Regions from separate parts of the Limibacter armeniacum genome, predicted to be linked through region 1. Evidence: riboswitches for the same ligand, from Rfam matches in the RefSeq annotation. Region 1 holds a riboswitch; each other region holds the start of a gene.
The links. A riboswitch is a leader RNA that binds a small molecule or an ion and turns the genes downstream of it on or off. The one in region 1 is predicted to bind cobalamin.
Positions count from the first base shown of each region.

Region 2: linked by a shared signal. The riboswitch ahead of V6R21_RS14755 (ABC transporter substrate-binding protein) and the one ahead of metE (5-methyltetrahydropteroyltriglutamate--homocysteine S-methyltransferase) in region 1 are both predicted to bind cobalamin.
Region 3: linked by a shared signal. The riboswitch ahead of V6R21_RS05420 (DUF5074 domain-containing protein) and the one ahead of metE (5-methyltetrahydropteroyltriglutamate--homocysteine S-methyltransferase) in region 1 are both predicted to bind cobalamin.
Region 4: linked by a shared signal. The riboswitch ahead of V6R21_RS02195 (ribonucleotide-diphosphate reductase subunit beta) and the one ahead of metE (5-methyltetrahydropteroyltriglutamate--homocysteine S-methyltransferase) in region 1 are both predicted to bind cobalamin.

Region 1 covers NZ_JBAJNO010000009.1:1,126,057-1,129,557, forward strand. Annotated here, with positions in the region: gene V6R21_RS22375 (MBL fold metallo-hydrolase) at 1-418, shown strand, start outside; gene V6R21_RS22380 (DJ-1/PfpI family protein) at 453-1,040, shown strand; cobalamin riboswitch at 1,195-1,384, shown strand; gene metE (5-methyltetrahydropteroyltriglutamate--homocysteine S-methyltransferase) at 1,570-3,501, shown strand, end outside.
Region 2 covers NZ_JBAJNO010000008.1:2,147,351-2,150,851, reverse strand. Annotated here, with positions in the region: gene V6R21_RS14765 (3-oxoacyl-ACP synthase) at 1-35, opposite strand, end outside; gene V6R21_RS14760 (mechanosensitive ion channel family protein) at 161-2,104, opposite strand; cobalamin riboswitch at 2,275-2,456, shown strand; gene V6R21_RS14755 (ABC transporter substrate-binding protein) at 2,507-3,501, shown strand, end outside.
Region 3 covers NZ_JBAJNO010000006.1:168,046-171,546, reverse strand. Annotated here, with positions in the region: gene V6R21_RS05425 (alginate export family protein) at 1-731, shown strand, start outside; cobalamin riboswitch at 889-1,072, shown strand; gene V6R21_RS05420 (DUF5074 domain-containing protein) at 1,251-2,828, shown strand; gene V6R21_RS05415 (PKD-like domain-containing protein) at 2,856-3,501, shown strand, end outside.
Region 4 covers NZ_JBAJNO010000002.1:281,388-284,888, forward strand. Annotated here, with positions in the region: gene V6R21_RS02190 (ArsR/SmtB family transcription factor) at 1-681, shown strand, start outside; adenosylcobalamin (AdoCbl) riboswitch at 2,125-2,267, shown strand; gene V6R21_RS02195 (ribonucleotide-diphosphate reductase subunit beta) at 2,259-3,341, shown strand.

The DNA of each region.
Region 1 (3,501 bases):
CGAATGCTACTACTTTGGGGCAAATCACGGCAGTGGAATGACCACATTCCGGTTTCCCGAACACAATGCTATTTTCAGTATTGATTTAGTTGTTCCTGACCGTGTTTTATATGCATACTTACCTGATGCCAAACCAAAAAAATGGGTTCAATCACTAGCTGAAATACAACAACTCGATTTCGATGAGGTTTATATGGCACACGTAAGACCAATTGGAAAAAGAGAAGACATCACGCTCTTGCAGCAGTACTTTACTGATTTATATTTAGCTGTAGATAAAGAATTGAGTAATGGTACTCCTTTTTTTGATATCCCGAAGACTGTTAGCTTACCTCAGTACAAGCACCTCAAAAATTATGATGAGTGGCTTCCTCTAAACGTATGGAGGATACTGATGGAAAAGTCTATCGGTCAATAGTTATTTTTTCACTATAAACTTTTCCATTTTAAACATGACTCCTATTCAAGTTGGCATCCTTCTTTTTGAAGAAATTGAAGTATTGGATTTTGCAGGTCCGTTCGAAGTTTTTTCCCTCGCTGAAAAAAATAACACTAAGCTTTTCAATGTCCACACAATTGGTGAATCAGAAAGTGTAATCCATGCAAGGAATGGCCTTAAAGTAGTCCCCAATTTCAACATACAAAATCATCCAAAACTCGACATTTTAATTATTCCGGGCGGATATGGAGCTGAAGAAATTACTATAAAAAACAATACTATACTGAATTGGATAAAAGACCAGTATCAAAAAGTTGAAATAATGGCATCTGTATGTACTGGTGCTCTTTTATTGGCAGAGTGTGGAATTTTGGATTACAAAAAGGCAACGACACATTGGATGGATATAGATAGGCTAGAAAATGAATACCCCAATGTTACAGCTGTACGAAACACAAAATTTGTAGATGAAGGAAACCTGATTACTTCAGGTGGAATTTCGGCCGGAATCAACATGTCCTTTCACTTAGTGAAAAAGCTATTCGACCATGAAACTGCTGAACTGCTGGCGAAGAGAATGGTGTATGATATTGAATTATAATTTCAGAGTCTCTTTATCTTCACATGTAAATAACTTAAAATTTAAAACTTCTGACTGAAAGTAGGTTACCTATCAAATCATCAAATAAACCCTAATTATTTTCAATACTTAAAAGTAAAATACCTAACTTTCTTGCCAGAAAGTTCTTTATGTAATTTCATCAAACGGAAAAGGTTACGCTTAGCTGTGTATTAATAGGGAATCTGGTGTAAATCCAGAACTGTCGCGCAACTGTAAGTAACATAAAAGGCTTTTGCCCTTGTGATCCACTGTTCATTTTATGAATGGGAAGGACGGTAAAAGCTGTTATAAGTCAGGAGACCTGCCTATTCCGCTATGACTTTGCTTTCGCGATTTGAAGCTTTAGGTCAGGTCTGGTGTATTTTTTAAGCAAGACATAGGATTACTGTGTTTTGTTGATACTTCAGCACGTCCTTTTCTCTCCTAATTTCTTCAATTTCGTGTTTTGCAAAGCAGAAATTCTGCAATGAGCTTTTAACTAAAATTCAATCCTTAAAAGTTAAAAGAAATGCAAACACACATTCTTGGCTATCCGCGCATTGGTAGCAAAAGAGAACTCAAAAAAGCCTGCGAACAATACTGGTCAGGCAAAATTTCAGCCACTGACCTTATCGAATCAGGTCATACGATCCGGAAACAAAACTGGCAGTTACAAAAGGAAGCTGGCATAGACCTTATCCCATCCAACGACTTCTCTTTTTATGATCAGGTTTTGGATATGACATTAACTGTCAATGCTATTCCTAACCGCTATAAAGAAGTGGTTGGAGCCAAACCTCTCGACCTCTATTTTGCCATGGCAAGAGGCTACCAAAAAGATGGGGTAGATATAACAGCGATGGAAATGACAAAATGGTTTGACACCAACTACCATTACATCGTTCCTGAATTCAAGAAAGACCAAGAATTTCAGTTGCTATCCACTAAAATCATTGATGAATTTTCGGAAGCAAAAAAAATCGGAATTTTAACCAAACCTGTACTGCTAGGACCAGTTTCATACCTGCTTCTCGGTAAAGAGAAAGAGGAAGGTTTTCACCGAATTGAACTTATTCATAAACTCCTGCCTGTTTACCTTGAGATACTCACTCAACTACAGACTCTCGGTGCTGAATGGGTACAATTTGATGAACCATTCTTGGCTTTGGACCTAAGCAATTATGAAAAAGAAGTGCTTTTGGGTACTTACCGTACAATTCAAAAAGAGTTTCCTCAGCTAAAAACAATCATTGCGACTTACTTTGACGGTCTCAAAGATAATTTAGCACTGGCTACATCACTACCTGCATGTGCTTTGCATATTGATTTGGTAAGAAGTCCTGAACAACTCACTGAAGTATTACAGCAAGCACCTAAAGACCTCAGCATTTCATTGGGGATAATTGATGGTAGAAATATTTGGAAAAACAACTTCCAAAACTCTTTAGAAAAGATACAGCTCGCTGTTGATAAGCTGGGCAGTGACCGAGTTATGATTGCTCCAAGCTGTTCTCTTCTACATTCCCCTTGTGATTTAGAATTGGAAACAAACGAAGCTGTTCTAACTTCTGAGATCAAGAATTGGCTGGCTTTTGCCAAACAAAAAGTAGATGAAGTTGCTACCCTTAAGCAACTGGCAGAAGGCAATAATGATGAATCAATCATTGCTAAGCTACAAGCTAATATCGCTGCCAATGCAAGTCGTAAGACATCTACTCTTATCCACAACAATGCTGTTAAGGAAAGGGTAAATGCCATCACAGAAGCAGATGCCAAAAGAATAAATCCATATTCTGTTCGCCAAAAGACACAAGACAAAATTTTAGGACTGCCACTTTACCCGACTACCACCATAGGTTCATTCCCTCAAACGAAAGAAGTCCGCACTTGGAGGTCTAAGTTCAAGAAAGGTGAGATTACTACAGAGGAATATAATGCACTACTCAAAGCTGAAACAGAGACCGCAATCCGTTGGCAAGAGGAGATTGATATGGATGTTTTGGTACATGGAGAGTTTGAGAGAAATGACATGGTTGAATACTTCGGTGAGCAACTGGATGGCTTTGCTTTCACTCAAAATGGTTGGGTGCAAAGTTACGGTAGCCGTTGTGTAAAACCCCCAATCATTTATGGAGATGTGCAGCGTCCAACTGCTATGACTGTCGAATGGAGTGCTTATGCTCAGAGCCTCACTGAAAAGCTAGTAAAAGGAATGTTGACAGGACCTGTAACCATACTTCAGTGGAGCTTTGTACGTGATGACCAGCCTAGATCTGTTACCTGTAACCAAATAGCCTTCGCTATTAGGGATGAAGTGAGTGACTTGGAAAAAGCGGGGATCAAGATCATACAAATTGATGAACCGGCAATCCGTGAAGGTCTTCCTCTTCGCAAGGATGATTGGCAAACGTACTTACAGTGGGCTATTAAAGCGTTCCGAATTTCTTCAACTGGCGTTGAA
Region 2 (3,501 bases), on a different contig from region 1:
TGTATGGCCTGCTTCAAAGCGATTGTTATCTTCATAGTTCTTGGAATTTAGCCTTTGCATTCAGACTCTGAAAGGTGTTTTAATTCATAGCTGTTTGCGGTGATAAATATACATACACACCTGAATATTTCGATCAAAAAAGATTGCCTCAACAATAAATTTATTCCTCCGTAATACCAACGGAAATCGGTGGCGATGCAATCTCTACCCCTACTTCCCTCGCTGTCTGCAAGATAATCTTGATACACTCGTGTCTGTATTTCAGTTCTTCTGTCCAGTCATCCGCAATAAAAAAAATATAGAAGAGGATATTCACCGAGTAAGTCCCCAAATCATTTAGGTAAATCTGAGTTTTGTGACTAGCTACTTTGGGGTGTTCATTGATTCTTTCGGTCAGCTGTGCCACAAATTGCTCCAGCTCTTCATTTGTTGAAGAGTATTTTATCCTGACGGTCGTCTTATACCTGCGGAAGAAGCGAAGCCCCATATTGTCAAGCATCAAATTATAAAGCTGCCCATTGGGAATTGTAATCAATGAGTCATAGAATGTCCTGACTCTGGTTGAGCGCAAACCAATTGCCTCAACATTTCCTGAAATCTTTTCTGTCATAATCCAGTCCCCAACCTTAAAAGGCCTATCCAGAAAGATGGTCAGAGACCCTATAAAGTTCTTGATAGAATCTTGAGCTGCCAGCGCTACTGCCACACCACCAATGGACAAACTGGCAAGCAATACAGTCATGTCTACATTCAAGTCATAGGCAACCAGTAAAATACCCAACAACACAAGGATAATCTTGAAAAGCATCCCCAGAAACGGCAACAAACCTTTTCTTTCGGGATGGTCTTTCACCAGTGGTTTTGCCCTCAGATACTCAACCGTAAATGTGACCGCCTTAATCAGGAAATATATCAGCAACAGGTCCTTGACAATGCGGGTAATCATGATGAGTCGTCTCAAAAAGTCCGACGAATCCAACAAGGATGGTAATATCAGAATTAGCAAAGATGAACTTAGATATAGTAGGAATGGCATTACGACATCATTTGCTACATTAAGGATATAATGGTCTGTAAATTTCCATATCAGAAGCGACTTCAAAACCTTATGCACTATCCAAAATGTCAATACAAACACCAACACCCCCAAAGCTATAAGCAACAACTGAAAGTTGCGGTAGCCGATCTTGTCAATCAGTTTACTGCCTAATCCTTTATTCGCTTTCTCAGCTATCTTATCAAGCTTGTCTGTCCCTAATAGAAATGTTCTACTGTAAAGGTCATTGACCGCCGCTACTGTAGTCCGTGAAAAATACCACTTATCATTCTGCTTGATCAGGTTGATACCGGGAGCCTTAGAGTAAGGCACATACCGGTTTTCCTTGGTGGTAGAGTCCTGATAGTTCGGGTTTTTAGGTACTTCACTAAAGTCTATCACGATACCCAAGCCATAATATATTTCCTTTAGTTTCTCCCCTACCTTAGCCTTTTCCTTAACAGTAAGATCAGGTGCTATAAAAAGGGAAGCCAACCTTTCTTCATCATAGTGCTTATCATGGATATAATACCTAAATGTAGAAACTGTATGATAAGGGGATGATAGATTGTAGACAACTGTATCAACAGCTACCGGCCGGTCCTTACTTTTCTTTTTTCGGGCATTGACTACATACCGCTGGTAAAGCAAAGAAATCTGCTTTACAGATGAAGGGGCATAAAGCCATTGTTTCCTATCTCTGATCAGGTAGATCTCTGGAAACTCAGTTCTAATGACATATTTTTTTTCCTTATCGGCATTTTCAAAGTTTTTGTTATCTGGAATTGCCGACATATCAACTCCTCCTAACTTTTCATATATCTCATACAGCTTTTCTGCCAGTACAGCTTTCTGACTCTCAGGTAGGTTTCCTCCCATTGTCTTGGCAGCCAAATCTGGTCTTATCTTCTTATTCTTGAATGCTGAAATATGTGTCTTTACTGTCTTGTAAGGAGTCTCAGTAGAAAATTCATCACTTTTTTCCTGAGTAAAACCAAAATGAAAAGTGAAAAGCAGGAACAAGCCTAAAAAATACGGAGCTAATGTGTGGCACTGACGGGTATGCATGGGTATCAAGTGTTTTCTTTATCAGAAAAAACAATTAATAATTTCCCATCGTTCGACTTTATTCTTTACAAATTTCCCTAAAAATCAAAATATCCTCTGAAGGTCAAAAAGCCTATATCTCTCAAAGTGAAGCAGTAGCATTAACATTTATAAATCCCAATTTTGTTTTATCTATTTTTTATCCAAATTTGCCTTCGCATAAGGAAAGGGAATCCGGTGTAAATCCGGAACAGTCCCCGCTGCTGTAATCCAACCTTGAATAAGGTGTCATGCAAAACCACTGTCTTATTTTGGATGGGAAGGTTTGACATAAATGGAAAGTCAGAATACCTGCCTTGTGGATACACGATCAAAGAAAAACGCAAAGTTGCAGATCAACTTTCGGGTGAAAAGTAACATTCAATGAAATATATCAAGACACGTAGCAAAAAGGCATTCCGCCCTTTTGTTGGATTGGCTATATGTTTGGCTTTTCTGACAAATGCTTGCCAACAGCCATCAGATAAGTCCCAAACAGTTCAGCATGCTGCTTCTGCAGGCATCACTGAATTCACCCCTAAACAAGTCAAATATGCGAAGGGTTTTAACCTTAAGTACTATGATGGCTACAAAGTCCTAGAACTTTACAATCCTTTTAATACTAAGGCCGATACACTCAAGTATGTACTACATGCTAAAGGAATCGAATTGCCTGAGTCGGTAAAAGCTTTACCATCCATTGAAATTCCTGTAAAGAAAATTGTAGCACTTTCAGGAACACACCTTGGAATGCTTGACCTCTTGGATGCTACTGAACAGGTTGTAGGCATTTCAAACAAAGCCTATGTCTGTAATGAAAAGCTGTTGAGCAGAGCCCAGAATGGCAGTGTCATTGAAGCTGGTTATGACGGCAGTATCAATAAGGAACTAGTCATCGCTAGCGGTGCAGACCTAGTATTAACCATCGGAATGAACAGCGATAGCTACAACCGCTACCCTGTTTTTGAAAAAGCGGGCATTCAAACATTGGCCATTGCTGACTGGAAAGAAACATCTCCACTTGGAAGAGCCGAGTGGTGTAAGTTTATGGCTGCATTTCTGAATAAAGAAGAGATAGCCAACAAGGAAATGGCAAAGATTGAAGCGGAATGGGACAGACTGAAAGTCCTTGCCGCTGAAGCCACCACCTCACCTACCTTAATTGCAGAAGTCCCTTACAAAGACGCTTGGTTTATTCCGGGCGGGCAGAGCTTTATGGCAGAACTGTTAAGGGCTGCAAATACCAACTACTATTGGGACGAAGACACCAGTACCGGAAGTCTCCATCTCAACCTTGAATACGTCTACCCAGTGGCACTGGAAGCCGACTATTGGATCAATACAGGAACAGCCAATTCCAAGGAGGAATTGGTAGGTTT
Region 3 (3,501 bases), on a different contig from region 1:
TGGGGTTGGTGGATTTTATGCAACCAACTGAAGGTCATCCTTACCCGTTATATCATTTTGGTATTTCACCAAATTACAAACTGGACAAACTCAACCTTAGTGGTCAGCTATACTATTCTACCGGTACACAAAAACTGTCAGCTACCAATCCTGAACTTGAAGACAACAAGTTGTCTGCCTATATGTTAAGCCTTAGCTTACAGCATACAGGTTTAAAAGGAAAACCGCTTTTGGGAGTGGATTATATCAGTGGTGATGATAAGGGCACAACTGATGTTACGGAAGGCTGGGCACCACTCTATGGTACCAACCACAAGTTTTATGGCTTTATGGATTACTTCTATGTAGGCTCCGGACACAACGGTGGAGGTAACAACAAAAGTGGTGGACTGGTGGATATTTACCTGAAAACCACTTTCAAGGTAGGCGAAAGCAGTAATTTGCTGGCACACCTACACGCCTTTAGCTCCCCAACAGATGTATATGACCTGTCATCTGCTGACCCTGAAGCGACACTTGGCAGTTATCTAGGTACGGAACTGGATTTGGTATTTGTCAAAAAGCTAGCAGAAAACATCACATTCAAAGCGGGTTACTCCCAGATGTTTGGTACAACTTCCATGCAACAGGTAAAAGGACAATTCAATACAGATACAGGAAAGTATGCAAACATCAAAGGCATGCAAAACTGGACTTGGGTCATGATCAATTTTACACCAAAGTTTTTATAAAGGAATCATTCAACCAACTCCTTGAGCTTCTGGAATTCGTTTTCCGGAAGCTTTTTTCAGTTGTGACCTATTAAGAAGAACTGAGTTTTGAGTCACACTTTTTTTGCTACTCTGATGAAAATCACCTTCCATAAAAAAGAATAAACCAAACTGAGTTCTATATTTGTGCCCGAATTGGTATCCGCAAGGATTTAATAGGGAATCCGGTGAAAGACCGGGACTGTCCCCGCAGCTGTAAGCTTCTACAGTGTTTGCGCTTTTTTGCCATTGTTTTCTTCGGAAGATGAGAAGGCCGCAAGCATGAAGTAAGTCAGAAGACCTGCCATTCGACATTCGACAAATGCTTGCCTTCGGGAGTTAAGGTAATGCTACCACAATACTTTTGCAGAATTACATGATAGCTCAGGTATGCATTACCTTACTTGCTATACGTGCATAATTCTCACTTTTTGTGGAGCCTTCAATATCCCCCTTTTGCCAAAGCTTTTGTCTCTTTTTTCACACAAAAATTTATTGTAAATGAAATTATTGAGACAGCACTCAATGCTATGGTTCTCCTGGCTACTTCTGCTAGGTATTACATTTTCAGGATGTGATGACAAGGACGATCCTATTCCTCCATCTTCAGTACAGATTCTATCACCCGAAACCAATGGGGCATTCTTTGTTGGCGAAGAGGTTACCTTTGTTGGCGATGCACAAGATGCACAATCATACACTTGGGAAATTAATGGTGAAGAATTGTCCACAGACATTTCTTTTACCTATTCGTTTACGGCAGAAGGTGAATACAATATCGCATTCAATGCCATCAATGAAAGTGGTTCCATCAGTGATGTTGTAACGCTGCAAGTCAACAGTGGTGTACAGATCAATGGTATGTCAGAAAATGAGTTCTACCTGGTAGGAGATACTATCTCACTATTCGCCAATATTGAGAATCCTGCCCTTACCAGCTTTAAATGGGTAGTCCACGATGAGGTTTTAAGTGACTCACTCACATTCAAGTACGTACTCAGAGATGTTGGATTACAGCAGATCACTTTTACAGCACAGGGTACTGACTACGCTTCCGTACTGACACAACAAGTTGAGGTCGCTCCTCTTCTAGGTGGAGCCCTGATTGTCAATGAAGGTAACATGAGTAATGAAATGGGAAGTGTGTCCTTCCTTCAAAGAGGTGGCAACACGCTTTTCACCAACGCTTATGCATCTCTGAACCCAGGCAAAACCCTTAGCAATGTCACCCAGTCGGCATCCTACTTTGGTGACTATGTGTATTTCATTTCCCAGAATGGTCCCAACTATATCATCGTAGCCGATAAAGAAACCTTGGTGGCTGTTGACTCCATCACCACCAGTGATGTTTCATTGAGCTGGCCAACCCATCTGGCAATGGTCAGTACCACAAAAGGTTATGTCCGCGACAACAACGGCATCTCCATCATTGACTTCAGTGCTAAGTCTGTCACCAATATCAGTGGCGTTGGTGCTGCCAAGGCACAACCGATCGTGATTGGCAACAAGCTTTTCACTTACTCAGGCAGCAACCTGTATGTAGTGGATATCACAACTGATCAACTGATCCATACCGAAACGTTCGGCAGCAGCATTGGCGGATTTGCTGAAGCTACAGACGGTAACCTTTGGGTTGCTCAAAGTGGAACTCCTTCCACCTTGCTAAAAGTTGCCTCCTCAGATTATACAACATTGAAGGAAATTGAGATGCCTGAAGGCGTAAACCTTAATGCCGGATGGACAGGATCATCCAACATTATGCCTAGTCACACGACAGAAAATGTATTCGTAAGACCTAGTGGAAAAAAGCAGATTTACCTAGTTGACCTTAGTACGACTACCCCTACCGTAAGCCTGTTCTCAGACCTTTCAACATGGAGTGATGAAGAAACAGGGATCATCTATGGAGAACCGAATGTAGACCCTGTATCCAATGATATCTATATCATGGGAATCAAAGGGTATGGAATGGACTACCTGATCAATGCACTTTTCATTATTGATGGAAGTACTGGTAATCAGAAGCAAAAACTGACAGGTGTAGGCAGCTTCCCTGCCATGGTACTATTCTCAGAATAATCAAATTCACTTCCAAAAACTGAAATCATGAAGAAATATATATGCTATATACTGGTATTGGTAAGTACAGTATTTATAGGCTGTTCATCAGACGAAGAAATACTGCTTCCCAAAATCATCTCTGAGATTCCTGAAGAAGGGTATTCCATTAAAATTAATGAGGAATTTACCCTCAGCGTTGAGGTGGAAAACGGGGAAAATGCAGATTACCTGTGGTTGGTAGATGGTGAAGAATATAGCCAATCAGCTACCTTTATTTTTACACCTAACCAACTGGTGACCTATCAGGTTACCCTACAGCTGACGACCACAACGGGAAAAGACCAACGTGCATTCAGTCTTACAGTATTACCTGCTGACGACAGACCAGTCACTGACAACAGTTCTGCCTTTATCACGCAGGTATTCGATTACCAATATGCACCAGGCCAACACGCCAATTCCTATGCTTTGGGAGCTGATGGCAGCAACTTTATTGGAGACACAGTAGCATATGCACTTCTAGGCGGATGGGGTGGTTATATCACAGCCGGATTTGACCATACCATCACTAATCAGGAAGGGTATGACTTCGGCGTTTACACACAGCCTGGTGCTGGTTCAGAGCCTGCTGTAGTTTATGTTATGAAAGACCTGAATGGTGATGGCTTACCAAATGACAGTGAGTGGATTG
Region 4 (3,501 bases), on a different contig from region 1:
GAAAAAGAGTTTTCTAAGATTGCTTCACTTATTGGTGATAAAGCGAGGTCAATAATATTATGGTCATTACTAGATGGCAAGGCTTATACTGCAACAGAACTGGCAGGTTTTGCTGATATTTCAAGGCAGTCGGTCAGTAATCATTTATCTAAGTTGATTGATGCCAACTTAGTGATAGCCGATAAACAAGGTAGACACAAATATTTTAGACTAGCTAATGAGCAAGTTGCTCAGGTTGTTGAGTCTATGGCTAGCTTAATTGCGATTCAGAAAATAGAGACAAAGAAAAGTGTAGCGGCACAAAAACTTACGTTTTCGAGGACATGTTATGATCATCTTGCGGGGAAACTTTCTGTTGATCTTGTCAAATCTTTATTAGACAATAAAATAATTATATCGAAAGATACTACTTTTGAGGTTACTGATTTTGGTAAGGACTGGTTTAGAGAATTAGGTATTGAAGTGGATACCTTAAAAAACAAAAAACGGTCATTTGCACACAAGTGTATAGATTGGACAGAAAGGAAACATCACATCGCAGGTGCACTTGGTGCAGCTATTTTGGAAAACTTCTTGGAAAATGATTGGATAAGAAGAAAGCAATATTCACGAGAAATTGTAATAACTGCTTTAGGGAAAAGAAAATTATTTGAATTATTAAATATATCAATTGATCATTAGTTCTTAAAATATTCAATCTAATACTATAAAATAGTGAATTAGATCAAGTGGTCATTTTGACCACTTGAATACGAAATTACTTATGTACTGTAAGGTCTCAATTGAAATTTGAATGCTAATGAGACAGAATTAGGACTTTCTTTTTTATCTGAGAAAGTGTGTTTTTCTATTTAATAGTAAAGGTTGTTTGCGCTACTTTGAAACTGGAGTATAGGTACTAATTTTTTGTTAAGTCTAATTATCTACCCTAAAAAATATCTTTACACTACAAGGGATAATCATATGGAGGTTACTATGTAGGAAATTTAGAGAATATCGTTTATATCTGTTTTATCAGTTTAGCCTTTAGTTACAATAGATAGTTAGTTTCTGATTTATTCTACCCTGTACTCTCAAATAGAGATACAAACCAAGTGGTCATTTTGACCACTTGAAATAGGTGAACAAACATGTATTACGCTTAAATTTAAAAGAGAAAAATATTCAAGACTCACTATTTACTTTGTCATAATAGCAAGTGGTCATTTTGACCACTTGAATCTGACTAGTTATTCTATGGTAAGTAGTTTCTTTAGTAAATAATAAAAGTGAGTGAATACTGAGTATTTCGTGTACCTGAAAATTGGGATAAGTTCAAACGTATACATCCTCAGTTAGGATCAAAATATTAAAGACCACTATAAACCTGTTTTAAAAATTATTGCCATAACAAGATGTAGCCACTATTTGGAGATATTTTTTATGTTACTATATATTTTTAAGTATATCTCATAAAAAAGTAGTGAACTGGTAAAACGTAAAGACAAATAATAATACTTGATAGTTTCAAAAACTATTTTTTACCATCATTAAATCATAGAATATTTTGTCACATTTTACACTTCTCCTAACATTTTATCATATATACTGAATAGGAAATTCTTGTATAAACCTGTAAAGTGTTAAGTGAATAGGTCAGTGTAGCAAGTGAAAAATTAATGCGCTAATAAGTCTTCATCTATACATAGAAGGTTTGTGTTTTATGAATGACTTTTTAAAGGTGAAAAAGTAGTGATTGCAATGGCTATTTATGCTACTGAATTATATCAATGAATATTTAGAATGTTAATAACAATAATAGTTCAGAAAAGTATAAAGAGATAATATAATTCTTGTGATATAAACCCTATTTATGATAAGCCCTCTTAATATGTATTCATGTGAAGTTTTATTATTTTTTACACTTTAACAATGTGTATACGCATGTTTTGTGCTGTATTTAATTGGAAATAAATAAAATTGAAAGGTGTTTTTTGGTAACTGATTTTTATAAAAAATGTTGTGTTAAAAATTGATTCTAATTCATAATGAAGGCAGTATAAAAACTTCGAAAAACGAGTTAGCCGCTTGCTATGAAACCAAAAAAATATCTATAAATTTGCGTCCCGGATTACACACCAAGTCACTCAAAAATTTTGGGAAGAAAAATAGGGGAATCGTGTGGGAATCACGAGCTGTAGCGCAACTGTGAGTGGCGTTATGCCATAAGCCAGATTACCTTTCTTGGTGTGTGGATTTTGCTTTCGCATCAAAAGCAAATGTCTAGATCGATCAACAAAGTCATTTATGCCAAAATGTCTCTGATGGGTGTGTTCTGTACATATTGCTGGTGCGAATGGTTTTCTCAATACAATAAAAGCAGCAATATGAGTATCTTTGACAGACGTATTAACTACAAACCATTTGAATACCCTGAAGTATTACAGTTTACAGAAGCAATTAACAAGTCTTTCTGGGTACATTCAGAAGTAGATTTTACTGCAGACGTACAGGATTTTCATTCTTACCTGAATGAAAATGAAAAAGAGGTTGTGAAGAGAAGTCTTTTGGCTATTGCTCAAATTGAGGTAGCTGTGAAGTCTTTTTGGGGCGACCTGTATCACCATTTTCCAAAGCCTGAATTTAATGGATTGGGAAGCACTTTTGCTGAATGTGAATTCCGCCATTCAGAAGCGTACTCCCGTTTGTTAGATGTATTGGGTTACAATAGCGAGTTTGGAAAACTAATTGAGACGCCTGTAATCCGTCAGCGTATTGACTATCTTTCGGATGCTTTGGCACATACTAAGTCTCAGGACAAAAAGAAATACGTTTTCTCGTTGATCCTTTTCTCTATCCTGATCGAAAACGTATCATTGTTCAGCCAATTCGCGATTATCCTTTCATTTACTCGTTTTAAGGGAGTAATGAAAAATATCAGCAACATCATTGCTTGGACTTCTATTGACGAACAGGTACATGCAAATGCAGGAATCTATATCGTGAATACGATCAAGTCAGAATTCCCTGATTTCTTCGATGAGGAGACAGTTGAAGAGTTACGTGAAATTGTGGCAGATTCTATTCAAGTTGAGTCAAATATTCTAGACTGGATTTTTGAAGGAGGTGAAATTGAAAACATCAGCAAGGAAAACCTTTTAAACTTTATGAAGTTCCGTGTTGATGATAGCCTTACTAAAATTGGCCTTGATAAACTTTATTATGTTTCTGACAGCAATTACCAGCCAATGGTATGGTTTGAGGAAGAAGTTTTTGCTAACAGTTTGGATGACTTTTTCGCTAAGCGTCCGGTAGAATATACCAAACATGACAAGAGCATCACTGCTGATGACCTGTTTTAATAAATGTTGCTAGCTGATCAACTGTATCCGAAATCAAGTTATAATAATTAGGAGGTTCTTGATCCAGTTAAAAAGATACTCTAAAGGAGAGGTGGATATAAACCCAATAATGCTACTTTTTTTTATCTCTCTGAATGGCTGTGATATATAGTAGTTCTTT